DNA from 3 places in the Bradyrhizobium sp. OAE829 genome. Region 1 is predicted to be linked to each of the others. Evidence: predicted binding sites of a transcription regulator. Region 1 holds the regulator's gene; each other region holds the start of a gene.

Region 1 (3,803 bases):
GTCGTCGTCGCCGTGCCCGCCTTCGTTGCCGCGCGCTCGGGAATCGGATGCACCACCGGCAATTGCAGCACGGTGACGCGCTGGCCCTCGCAAAGCTGCGTCACCAGCACATGGCTCCCGTCGGGAAATTCGATTGCGTCGTGGTGCCGTTCCTTGATGTGCGGATCAATGGTGTTGAACTTGCCGACGCGAAAACCGATCGTCCGCGTCCAGATCCAGCGGTTGTCGTATTTGACGTCTTGCGCGAAGGCCAGTTCGGTCCCGGGCAGCATGCAGACCGCAACTGCGGGATCGCGTTCGCTGGCAAAGCCGCGGGTCGAGGTGCCGCGGAAGGTGGTCGAAATCAATGTCTCGCCGACCTCAGCAGGACGCGTTGCCATCGCGTGCAAACTATAGTCACACATCGGATCGCTCCCTCGTAAGAGATAGAGACCCGGCCTCCCTCGAGGCGCTGGCCTCTATCAGAGTGGACTTGAGCAAAGTCTATTCCCGTTCTGGGCAATAGTGCGACGGAAAGGCCGGCGTGCCCGATCACAAACGCGCTACGGCGGCTGCGGATTTTCGGGCATCGGCGGCAGCGGCAGTTCGAAGGCGCCGAGATGGAATTGCTCCCTTCCGTCGTCGGCAATCCCGGGCAGCGCGACCAGCGTGAAGGCGGCCTCCGGATATTGCTGCCAGATCGCGAGATCTTCCGCCGTCACTGTCAGCCAGCCGAACCGGAGCATGTAGCGGCCCGGCTCGGTCACCAGGCCCGCCCTCTGCCAGGTGATCTTGGTGATCATATTGCTGACCACGTCTCGTCCCCCCGTTCGCACGCCTTTGAGCAAAAGCCTCAAACCAAACAGCGCGCCACGCCGCCAGTTTTTGCTGCGTTCTGGGCAATTGTGGGACGCGTGCAGGCGCACCGCGACGGTTAAGGCTGTACCAACTTCCGGACAACGAAAAGCCCCGGTCGACGGCCGGGGCTTTTTGCGATGCCGCACGCGGCTTGCATCTGACGCGGGCCGCCCTCAGTACTTCCGGTACAGCCCGATCAGCTTGCCCTGAATCCGGACCCGGTTCGGCGGCAGGATGCGGACTTCATAGGAGGTGTTGGCAGGCTCCAGCGCGATCGATGCGCCGCGGCGGCGGAAGCGTTTCAGGGTGGCTTCCTCCTCGTCGATCAGCGCCACCACGATATCGCCGGTGTCGGCGGTCTCGTTGCGCTGGATCAGCGCCATGTCGCCGTCGAGAATGCCGGCGTCCACCATGGAATCGCCGCGTACTTCGAGTGCGTAATGTTCGCCGGAGCCGAGCATGTCGGGCGGTACGCTGATGGTGTGGCTGCGGGTCTGCAGCGCCTCGATCGGCGTACCGGCGGCGATCCGGCCCATGACGGGAACGGCGACCGGACGGTTGCCGTCGTCCTCGGCGGGCGCGCTGGCGGCGCGGACCTTGCCGAGCGTGCCTTCGATGACGCTTGGGGTGAAGCCGCGGCGGCCGTTGCCGTTACCGGCGCCCGCAAGCTCGGGCAGCTTGATGACTTCGATGGCGCGGGCGCGGTTGGGCAGACGGCGGATGAAGCCGCGCTCTTCCAGGGCGGTGATCAGGCGGTGGATGCCGGATTTGGAGCGGAGGTCGAGCGCATCCTTCATTTCGTCGAAGGAGGGCGGCACGCCGGCTTCCTTGAGCCGTTCGTTGATGAAACGCAGAAGTTCATACTGTTTGCGCGTAAGCATCTCGAGCAATCCCCCGGTTGGCGCGTCGTAGTTCGTGGTCGTTCAATTTCGCGATCTTCAGTTTCGCGGTTCTTCAGATTCGCGGTTCTCGGTTGCGAGTGCGGTCTCAAATTCGGAAGTCCAAAACTCCCGTTTGTAGACACTAGCTCTCGAAACAAATCATGAACGGACACTATATGTTCGATACATGTTCCGCAACCACTTAATTTCAGGTGAACGCGCGCCGCGTTCGCCCGAACATTCCGTCGCGATACGTCATTCCGGCAGGCGCAGGAACTCGCATGGCGTGCCTTCCGGCACCGCCGGCGCAAACGGCGGACGTATCAAAAGCGCCCGTGCCGCAGCGAGATTTCCAAGCAGCGACGAATCCTGGTGGCTCACCGGCACCGCGATCAACGCGCCGTCCTCGCGCCGCTCGAGCCGTGCGCGCAAATAGTCTTCGCGCTGGTCGTTGGCGGGAAGATCGCGGCCGAGCAGGGCGGTCTCGCGCGCGTGATGGATGGTCTTTCGGCCCGACAGCGCGCGAATCAGCGGCACCAGAAACAGGAAACCGCAGACATAGGACGAGACCGGATTGCCGGGCAGGCCGATCACCCGCATCGCCCCGAGGCGCCCGTGCATCATCGGCTTGCCCGGCCGCATCGCGATGCGCCAGAACGCCATGGCGACGCCCTCGGCCTCCAGCGAGCGCTTGACGAGGTCGTGGTCGCCGACCGAGGCGCCGCCCATCGTGATCAGGATGTCGGCGCCGGATGCGCGGGCGCGGCGGATGCCGTCAGTGGTCGCCTCGATCGTGTCGGCGGCGATGCCGAAATCGATGGTCTCGGCGCCCTCGGCCCGCGCCAGCGCGCGCAGCGCGTAGCCGTTGGAGTAGACGATCTGGCCGGGGCCGGGGCTCGAGCCCGGCATCACCAGCTCGTCGCCGGTGGCGAGCACCGCCACCTTGGGGCGGCTGATCACGGCGAGTTCCGGATAATTCATGCCGGCGGCGAGCGACAGATCGCGTTCGGTGAGGTGGCTTCCTTTGGTAAGCAGCACATCGCCCTCGCGGAAATCGGCGCCGGCGGCGCGGATATGCCGTCCCGGTTTGGCGGTTTCCGTGATCGTGATGTGCTCGCCGCTGGCGGCCGTGTCTTCCTGGATGATGACGGCGTCGGCGCCATCAGGGATCACCCCGCCGGTGAAAATCCTGACTGCTTCGCCGGGCCCCACCTTGCGTTCGAACGGGCGGCCCGCCGCGACTTCGCCGATCACCCTCAGCCGCGCGGAGAGGTCGGCGGCATCAGTCGATCGCACCGCATAGCCGTCCATCGCCGACATCGCCTGCGGCGGCTGCGTGCGCTTTGCCGCAAGGTCGCGCGCGAGCACGCGATGCCAGGCGGTGTCGAGTGCGGCCATTTCTTCCGCCAACGGATCGGCGCCCGCAAGGATCGCGGCCAGTGCATCAACGACCGGCATCAGGGCCACGGCAACACCCTCTCAAATTCCCAGCGCGGCAAGCGCCTTTGCGACGTCATCCGGCCCTGTCACATGCACCGCGGCCAGGCCGCGCGCCCGCGCGCCGTCGATGTTCGCGGCGGAATCGTCGAAGAACACGATGCGGGAGGCGGGAACACCGATCGCCTTGACGACATGATCATAGGCCGCCGCATCGGGCTTTCGAAGCCCGATCGTCGATGACAAATAGATTTCGCGGAAATGGCCGAGCACGCCGGCATAGGCCTGGCTGAAATGCACGACATGCGCGTTGTTGGTGTTGGAGAAGGCATAAAGCGGCAGGCGTTGTCCGGCGCGCGCCAGCGATGCTGATATATCGGGCATTTCGCCGGCGAAGATCGCGTTCCAGCCTTCCAGGAACTCGGCGTCGGATATGCCGATACCGAGCGAGACTCGCAGGCCTGCGAAGAATTCGGCGTCGCTGATCTCGCCCCGCTCGTGACGATGCCAGGCGTCATTGGGCAAGAACCGCTCGACCAGCTGTGCGGGCTCGCAGCGGGCATGGCCGGCCCAGGTGGCGACCACCTTGCCGAAGTCGATATCGAGCACGACGCGTCCGAGATCGAACAGCAGCGCGTCGGCGGAGTT
Region 2 (3,803 bases), 5.8 Mb from region 1:
AGGGGAATCTCGAGATTCCGGGTTCGCGCTTCGCGCGCCCCGGAATGACGAAGGAGAGAATTATCGCCGCCCAACGGCCTTCGTCAGCAGCGCCCACAACCCCCGCCACATCTCCCGGAACGCTTCATCGCGGAGCTGCTTTGCTCTCGCCTTGTAAAAATCGAGCAGGTCCGGCGTGACGCGCCGCGGCGTGTCGCGACGCCCCGGCTTCACAGCTCGCGTTCCCAGGTCTCGCCAACAAGGCTCTGGCCAAAACTTCGATGCGGCTCGGTCGCGACCAGCTTGAAGCCGGCGTCCTGATAGATCTTGCGCGCGGCGACCAGGATGCTCTGGGTCCACAGCGTCATCCTGCGATAGCCGGTCGCCCGCGCGAAGGCGACGCATTCGGCGACCAGCCGCTGGCCCAATCGCTGGCCGCGTCCGGCCGGATCGACCAGCAGCAGGCGCAGCTTGGCAACGTCGTCGCTGTGCTTGACCACAAACACCGAGCCGACCTGGACGCCATCAAGCTCGGCAATCCAGCAACGCTCGCGCGAGGCGTCGAACGAGGTCAGGAATTTCGCCGCGATCTCCGCCACCAGCGCTTCGAACGAGGAGTCAAAGCCATATTCGCTGGCGTAGAACGCGCCGTGGCTCTGCACTACCCAGCCCATGTCGCCGGGGCGGTGGGTGCGCAGGATCGCTGGCGCCGCCGCCGCGCCTGATATGCCGAGCAGCCGCTCGATCTCGGCCATCGCGCCGACGAGCTTTTGGCTGCCGCCGCGCGGCAACGCGGCCAGCATGGCGCCGATGTCGTCCTGCATGCTGCGTTCGAGCTTGGCGAAGGTCTGGCGTCCCTTGGCCGTCAGGGCGAGCTGGAATTGCCGCCGGTCCGCCGGCAGCGGCTTGCGGGTGATCAAGCCATTCTCGTCGAAGTTCTGCACGATCCGGCTGAGATAGCCGGCGTCGAGCCCGAGTTCAGCGCCGATCTCCTTGGCCGAGAGGTCTTCGCGGTAGGCGAGCTCGTACAGCACCCGCGCCTCGCTGAGCGAGAACGGGCTCTTCATCAGTTGCTGGTCGAGCACGCCGAGCTTGCGGGTGTAGAAGCGGTTGAAGGCGCGGACCGCCGCGACTGCTTCATCGGAATTGCTTTGGGACATGGCGTACCTCGATACTTGCCATTGTCAGATAAATATTTGACTTTGGCAAGTATATTCCGGTGCCCATTCTATCTTTGCATGGGGTTGTTTTCGCGATTTTGTGTCTGGGCTCGGGGGCTTAGGCCACCACCATGACCCGGCTGCGCAGCATCGTGCGGGAGCGCCGGCCGAGCTGGCGCAGCAGGCGGGCTTCGGAACCGCGGACGTCCGGCCGGTAGCCGCCGAGCCGGTCGTAATGATCGTGCGCGATGAGCAGGCCCTGTTCCGCCGAGGGTCCCGTGACCATGCGGGCGATGAATTTGAGGCCATCGCGCAAGCCGGCATCGGCGTAAGGCGAGCGGGCATAGCGGAAGATTCCAGCGCGAGGCCTGCCGCTGCTCGATACGCTCTGGATGAATTGCGCGGTCTCTTCGATCCAGCCCGAGTCGAGCACGGCGCCGGCGTGCAGGAACATCAGCCATGGCGAGCGCGCTTGGCGGGCGCCGGCGGCGAGCGCCGCAGCGCGGGTTCCCTCGAAGGCCATGAAGCGGCAGCCGGCTACGTCGGCGACCCGCTCGATCACGCTGCTTGCGGAACGGTCGACCAGCACCACTTCGCGGATCAAACCGGCAGCGGCGCCCGGCACCAGCGCCGCCAGGGTGGCGACGGCGGGCTGTTCGACGCCTTCAGTGGGGATGATCACGCTCAGCATAATGAGGCTTCGTTGGCTCAAACGGTGAAAAACGCCGTTTGTTATCACCTTGTCACATTCAAAACATCCGTTGGCATGCGGATTTTTGCGGCACCTCTCGTGTGGATTTGTCGTTGCTGTTCTTGCTTTGTTCTAAAGACGTGTTACGTTCCAAGCATGAGCCGAGCATCCTCTCATGCCCTCAAGCACCCGCCGGTCACGGCGCCCTCCGAACCGGCGGGTGCTACTCCTTTTCCTGAGCTCGAGGTCGCGATCGAGCGCGAGCGGCGGCGCGGCCGCGGCGCCCAGTCCAACGACAGCGGCCGCTTCGAGGCCGAGGCGCGCGTCGCCTTCGACGACGGTTGGCAGAGCCTCGAAGACCTGCCGCCGTTCAAGACCACGGTCGGGCTCGACACCTCGCGCAAGGTCATCACGCGCAACGACTCGCCCGATATCGGCTTCGACCGCTCGATCAACCCCTATCGCGGCTGCGAGCATGGCTGCGTCTACTGCTTCGCGCGGCCGACCCACGCCTATCTCGGGCTGTCGCCCGGACTTGATTTTGAAACCCAGCTGCTCGCCAAACCCGATGCGCCGGAGTTGCTGGAAAAGGAACTGGCGGCGGCGGGCTACGAACCGCGCATGATCGCGATCGGCACCAATACCGATCCCTATCAACCGATCGAGCGCAAATACAAGATCATGCGCGGCATTCTCGAAGTGCTGGAGCGTGCCGGCCATCCGGTCGGCATCGTCACCAAATCGGCGCTGGTGACGCGCGACATCGACATCCTCCAGCGGATGGCAAAACGCAATCTGGTCAAGGTCGCCCTGTCAGTGACGACGCTCGACCCGAAACTCGCGCGCACCATGGAGCCGCGGGCCTCGACACCGCCGAAGCGGCTGGAGGCGATAAGGCAACTGGCTGAGGCCGGCATTCCGGCAACAGTCATGGTCGCGCCCGTGATCCCCGCGCTGAACGATTCCGAGATCGAGCGCATCCTCGATGCCGCGGCGCATGCCGGCGCGAAAGAGGCGAGTTATGTGCTGCTGCGGCTGCCGCTGGAAGTGCGCGATCTCTTCCGCGAATGGCTGATGGCGAATTATCCCGACCGTTATCGCCACGTCTTCACTTTGATCCGCGACATGCGCGGCGGCCGCGACTACGACTCGCAATGGGGAACCCGGATGAAGGGAACCGGGCCGATGGCCTGGATGATCGGACGCCGCTTCGAAATCGCCTGCGAGAAGCTTGGACTGAACAAGCGGCGCCTGAAACTGACCACCGACCATTTCGTCAAGCCGAAGCGAAACGGACAGCAGTTGAGTTTGTTCTAACACAACGGGGAATCTTTCCGCCGTCATTGCGAGCGCAGCGAAGCAATCCATGCATCCGCGCAAGAAGCATGGATAGCTTCGTCGCGTTGCTCCCTTGCGCAAACGCTCCGCGTTTGTCGCAGGCAATGACGAATGTGGAGGCAGCATGAGCAAGAAAATGACAGCCCCAATCCCACGCCTCACCGTCATCACGCTCGGCGTAACCAACATGCGCGCCAGCATCACCTTTTATGAAGCGCTGGGTTTTGCGCGAAGAGTTCGCTCGACCGGCGAGGCGGTCGCCTTCTTCGACACCGGCGGCCCGGTGATCGCCCTGTTTTCGTGGGATCAGCTCGCAGAGGACGCGACGCTGCCGGACCAACCGCGGCCCAAAGCCTTCCGCGGCGTGACGCTGGCGTGGAATTGCGCCTCACGCGAGGAAGTCGATACCGTGCTGGATTTCGCCATCGCAAAGGGCGCCTCGCTGCTCAAGGCCGCGCATGAGACGGCGTATGGCGGCTACTCCGGATATTTCGCCGATCCCGACAATCATCCCTGGGAAGTCGTGGTCGCCCCCGGCATCGAGGTCGGAGAGGACCGGCGGGTGCATTTGGCGGATTAGGGCTTGGCCTGTCGTGACTGAATAGCGGGAATTGCCTCCGGTTCCCGGTTGCGCG
Region 3 (3,803 bases), 4.4 Mb from region 1:
GTATTCCGGCTTGCCGACCTTCTTCTGGATCGCGCGCTTGAGATCCAGCGCGCGGGGCGACAGCACGTCGGCCTTGGCCTTGAGGAGGTAGCCGTCGAGGCCGCCATTGTGGTCGACGCTCTTGAGCGCGTTGGTGGAGACGCGCAGGCGGACGTTGCGGCCGAGTGCGTCCGAGATGAAGGTGACGTTGACCAGGTTCGGCAGGAAGCGCCGCTTGGTCTTGATGTTCGAGTGGCTCACCTTGTTACCCACCAGCGGGCCCTTGGCCGTCAGTTCGCAGCGCCGAGACATCGCACAAAATCCTCTTCCATCCCCGCAACCTGGCAGCGCATCATGGCGCCGCGCGGGGGTCCAAAATCATGTCCATTTCCAGGAACCGCGGACGTATAGGGCTGAAGGCCCTAGGCGTCAAGGTTTTGCGGGGTTTCGCTTAAGATTTTGCGCACCCGCGAGAGGGTGGCGTTGGCGGTTTGGAAGCCATTACAAGGGTTTAAGGATATCAAGGCGTTAGGACCATATAAAGGGCGCAATCCCCGCCCACATCCCTGTTCCCCGCGGATTGAGCCACCGCGAGAAACCAGCCACGCGTTGATTGCCGGATATTTCTGATTACATAAACAAGAGCTCGCGCCAGCAGGACCGTCAGTTACGTGACCACACGTGCCATTTCGCATCGTTTCGGCCTGTTGGGCAGTCTTGCGGCCGGGGCGCTGCTGTGGCTGGCGCCGCTGGATGCCTCCGCGCAGGGCCGGCTCGATGCCCATTACGAGGCGTCGCTGGCGGGCATTCCCGTCGGCAAGGGCACCTGGACCATCGAAATCGGCGATGATGCGTTTTCCGCCTCCGCGCAGGGCGGTTCCACCGGGCTATTACAGGCGTTTTCGGGCGGCAAGGGTTCCGGCGCCTCCCAGGGCCGCGTCGTGGGTGGGGCGCTGGTCGCCAACGCCTATACCGCGACCACCACGAGTTCGAAGAAATCCGAGACCATCCGCCTCGTGATCGCGAACGGGGGCGTGAAGGATTTTACCATCGATCCGGAGCCGCCGGTCGATCCGGACCGCATCGTCGTGACCGAAGCGCACCGCAAAAACGTGCTCGATCCGATGACGGGCGCGATGATCCGCGTGCCCGGAACGGGCGATCCGCTGTCGCCGGAGGCCTGCCGCACCGGCACCGGCATCTTCGACGGCCGGCTGCGCTATGACCTCAAGCTCGACTACAAGCGCATGGAAAATGTGAAGGCCGAGCGCGGCTATCATGGGCCGGCGGTGGTCTGCGCGGTCTATTTCACGCCGATCGCGGGCTATATCCCCGATCGGCCCGTGATCAAGCACCTCGCCGCCCAGCGCAACATCGAGATCGCCTTCGTGCCGATCGCCGGCACCCGCATCCTGGTTCCGTTCCGCATGACGATCCCGACCCCGTTCGGCCCCGCGATGCTGGAAGCCACGAGTTTTGTCACCACAGCCGCGCCGCCCCGGGTGGCGAAGACGCAGTAACGGCAGGAACAACGGAGTGCATTCGGGTCCCTGTGTCATTGCCGGGCTTGACCCGGCAATCCATCCGCTTCGGATAAGGGCCATGTTTGTTGATGGATGCCCGGGTCAAGCCCGGGCATGACAAGCGAGGAATCCCATTGACTCTTCACCCTTTCTGATTCGACTCCGAGCCCTCTCAACTTTTAAGGAATTCGCTTGAAAACCCCGCCTTGTGGACCCCAGGCAAACTTGATCTAGTGCCGCATCATGAGCGCTAACGCTGGATGTTGCGGTGAACGAAGCCAGTTTAAGTAAGAGTCAGCGATTCCTTCGCGATTCGTTCTAGACTCGTTCCAGAGCTTAAGCCGCGACCGCATCACCGTCGCAAACTGACACACATAACAAACCGCGCGGCGCCGCTGAGAATCAAAGAAACACCTGCAAATTATGGCTTTCTCCTACTCGTCCACGTTTGGACATGAACGCGCTCCCGGCGCCGGCGTTACCGCGGTGCTGGGGCCGACCAACACCGGCAAGACGCATCTGGCGATCGAGCGGATGCTGGGGCATTCGTCCGGGATCATCGGCCTGCCGCTGCGACTGCTCGCGCGCGAGGTCTACAACAAGATCGCCGCGCGCGCGGGCGTTGAGAGCGTCGCGCTGATCACCGGCGAGGAGAAGATCAAGCCGAAGAACCCGCGCTACTGGGTGTCGACGGTGGAAGCGATGCCGCGCGATATCGACGTGTCGTTCCTCGCGGTCGATGAAATCCAGATCGCGGCGGATCTCGAACGCGGGCATGTGTTCACCGATCGCATCCTGCACCGCCGCGGCCGCGACGAGACGCTGCTGCTGGGGGCAGCGACGATGCGGCCCATCATCGAGCGGCTGCTGCCGGGCGCGTCGATCGTCACGCGGCCCAGATTGTCGCAGCTTGAATTCGCCGGCGACCGCAAGATCACGCGCCAGCCGCGAAGGACCGCGATCGTCGCGTTCTCCGCCGATGAAGTCTACGCGATCGCCGAGTTGATCCGCCGCCAGCATGGTGGTGCGGCCGTCGTGCTGGGCTCGCTGTCACCGCGCACGCGCAATGCGCAGGTCGAGATGTTCCAGAACGGCGACGTCGATTATCTCGTCGCCACCGACGCCGTCGGCATGGGCCTCAACCTCGACGTCGATCACGTCGCGTTCGCCTCCGACCGCAAATACGACGGCTACCAGTTCCGCCGCCTGAATCCGTCCGAGTTTGCACAGATCGCGGGCCGCGCCGGCCGCGCCACGCGCAACGGCACCTTCGGCACCACGGGCCGCTGCGCGCCGTTCGAGCCGGAACTGGTGAACGCGCTGCAGAACCACACGTTCGACAGCGTCAAAATGCTGCAGTGGCGCAATTCCAAGCTGGATTTCGCCTCGCTCGGCAGCCTGCAGGTCTCGCTGGCGCTCTCGCCGCAGCACGAAGTGCTGACCCGCGCGCCAATTGCCGAGGATCTGCGCGTGCTCGATCATGCGGCACGCGACGGCGATGTGCGGGAAATGGCGCACGGGCCGGCAGCGGTGGAACGGCTGTGGGAGGCCTGCCAGATCCCGGATTACCGGCGCCTGGCGCCGGCCGCCCATGCAGAATTGGTGACCACGCTGTACGGTTTCCTGATGAAAAAGGGCCGGATTCCCGACGAATGGTTCGCGGCCCAGGTCGACCAGGCCGACCGCGTCACCGGCGATATCGACACGCTGTCGGGCCGGATCGCGCAAATCCGCACCTGGACCTTCGTCGCCAACCGGCCGGACTGGCTGGGTGACCCCGATCATTGGCAGGGGATCACGCGCGAGGTCGAAAATAAATTGTCCGATGCGCTGCATGATCGGCTAACGGAGCGTTTCGTTGACCGCCGTACCAGTGTATTGATGCGCCGCCTGCGGGAGAACAGTGTTTTGAATACGGAAATCGGCAAGACCGGCGAAGTGATCGTTGAAGGCCATGTGATCGGCCGCCTCGACGGATTCACCTTTGCACCAGATGCGGCGGAGGCCGGAAGCGACGCCAAGGCGTTGCAGGCGGCAGCACAGCAGGTGCTGGCCGGCGAGATCGAGACGCGCGCCGAGAAACTCGCCGCAGCGCCCGACGACGCGTTCGTGCTGACGTCAGACGGCACCATCCGCTGGACCGGCGATGCGGTGGCTAAACTCGTCGCGGCCGACGACGCGCTGCATCCGCGCCTGCGCATCATTTCCGACGATCGCCTCAATGGCGCGGCGCGCGAAGCCGTGCAGACGCGGCTCGACCTGTGGCTCAAAACGCATATCGAGAAGCTGCTCGGCCCGCTG

Evidence for each region. The regulator LexA, encoded in region 1, represses DNA repair genes until DNA is damaged. The targets are predictions, from matches to a motif close to TGTTCNNNNTGTGTTCNG.
Region 2: a site for LexA is predicted at 1,948-1,965, ahead of ABIE49_RS30675 (PA0069 family radical SAM protein). Genes of this name have one in related genera too.
Region 3: a site for LexA is predicted at 1,817-1,834, ahead of ABIE49_RS23565 (helicase-related protein). Genes of this name have one in related genera too.

What each region holds. Positions count from the first base shown of each region.
Region 1 covers NZ_JBEPOE010000001.1:518,126-521,928, reverse strand. Annotated here, with positions in the region: gene ABIE49_RS02405 (hypothetical protein) at 1-404, opposite strand, end outside; gene ABIE49_RS02400 (hypothetical protein) at 543-782, opposite strand; gene lexA (transcriptional repressor LexA) at 1,011-1,718, opposite strand; gene ABIE49_RS02390 (molybdopterin molybdotransferase MoeA) at 1,974-3,185, opposite strand; gene ABIE49_RS02385 (HAD-IA family hydrolase) at 3,198-3,803, opposite strand, start outside.
Region 2 covers NZ_JBEPOE010000001.1:6,362,177-6,365,979, forward strand. Annotated here, with positions in the region: gene ABIE49_RS30665 (bifunctional helix-turn-helix transcriptional regulator/GNAT family N-acetyltransferase) at 210-1,139, opposite strand; gene ABIE49_RS30670 (glycosyltransferase) at 1,258-1,830, opposite strand; gene ABIE49_RS30675 (PA0069 family radical SAM protein) at 1,987-3,147, shown strand; gene ABIE49_RS30680 (VOC family protein) at 3,293-3,748, shown strand.
Region 3 covers NZ_JBEPOE010000001.1:4,888,747-4,892,549, forward strand. Annotated here, with positions in the region: gene rpmB (50S ribosomal protein L28) at 1-291, opposite strand, end outside; gene ABIE49_RS23560 (DUF3108 domain-containing protein) at 684-1,499, shown strand; gene ABIE49_RS23565 (helicase-related protein) at 1,926-3,803, shown strand, end outside.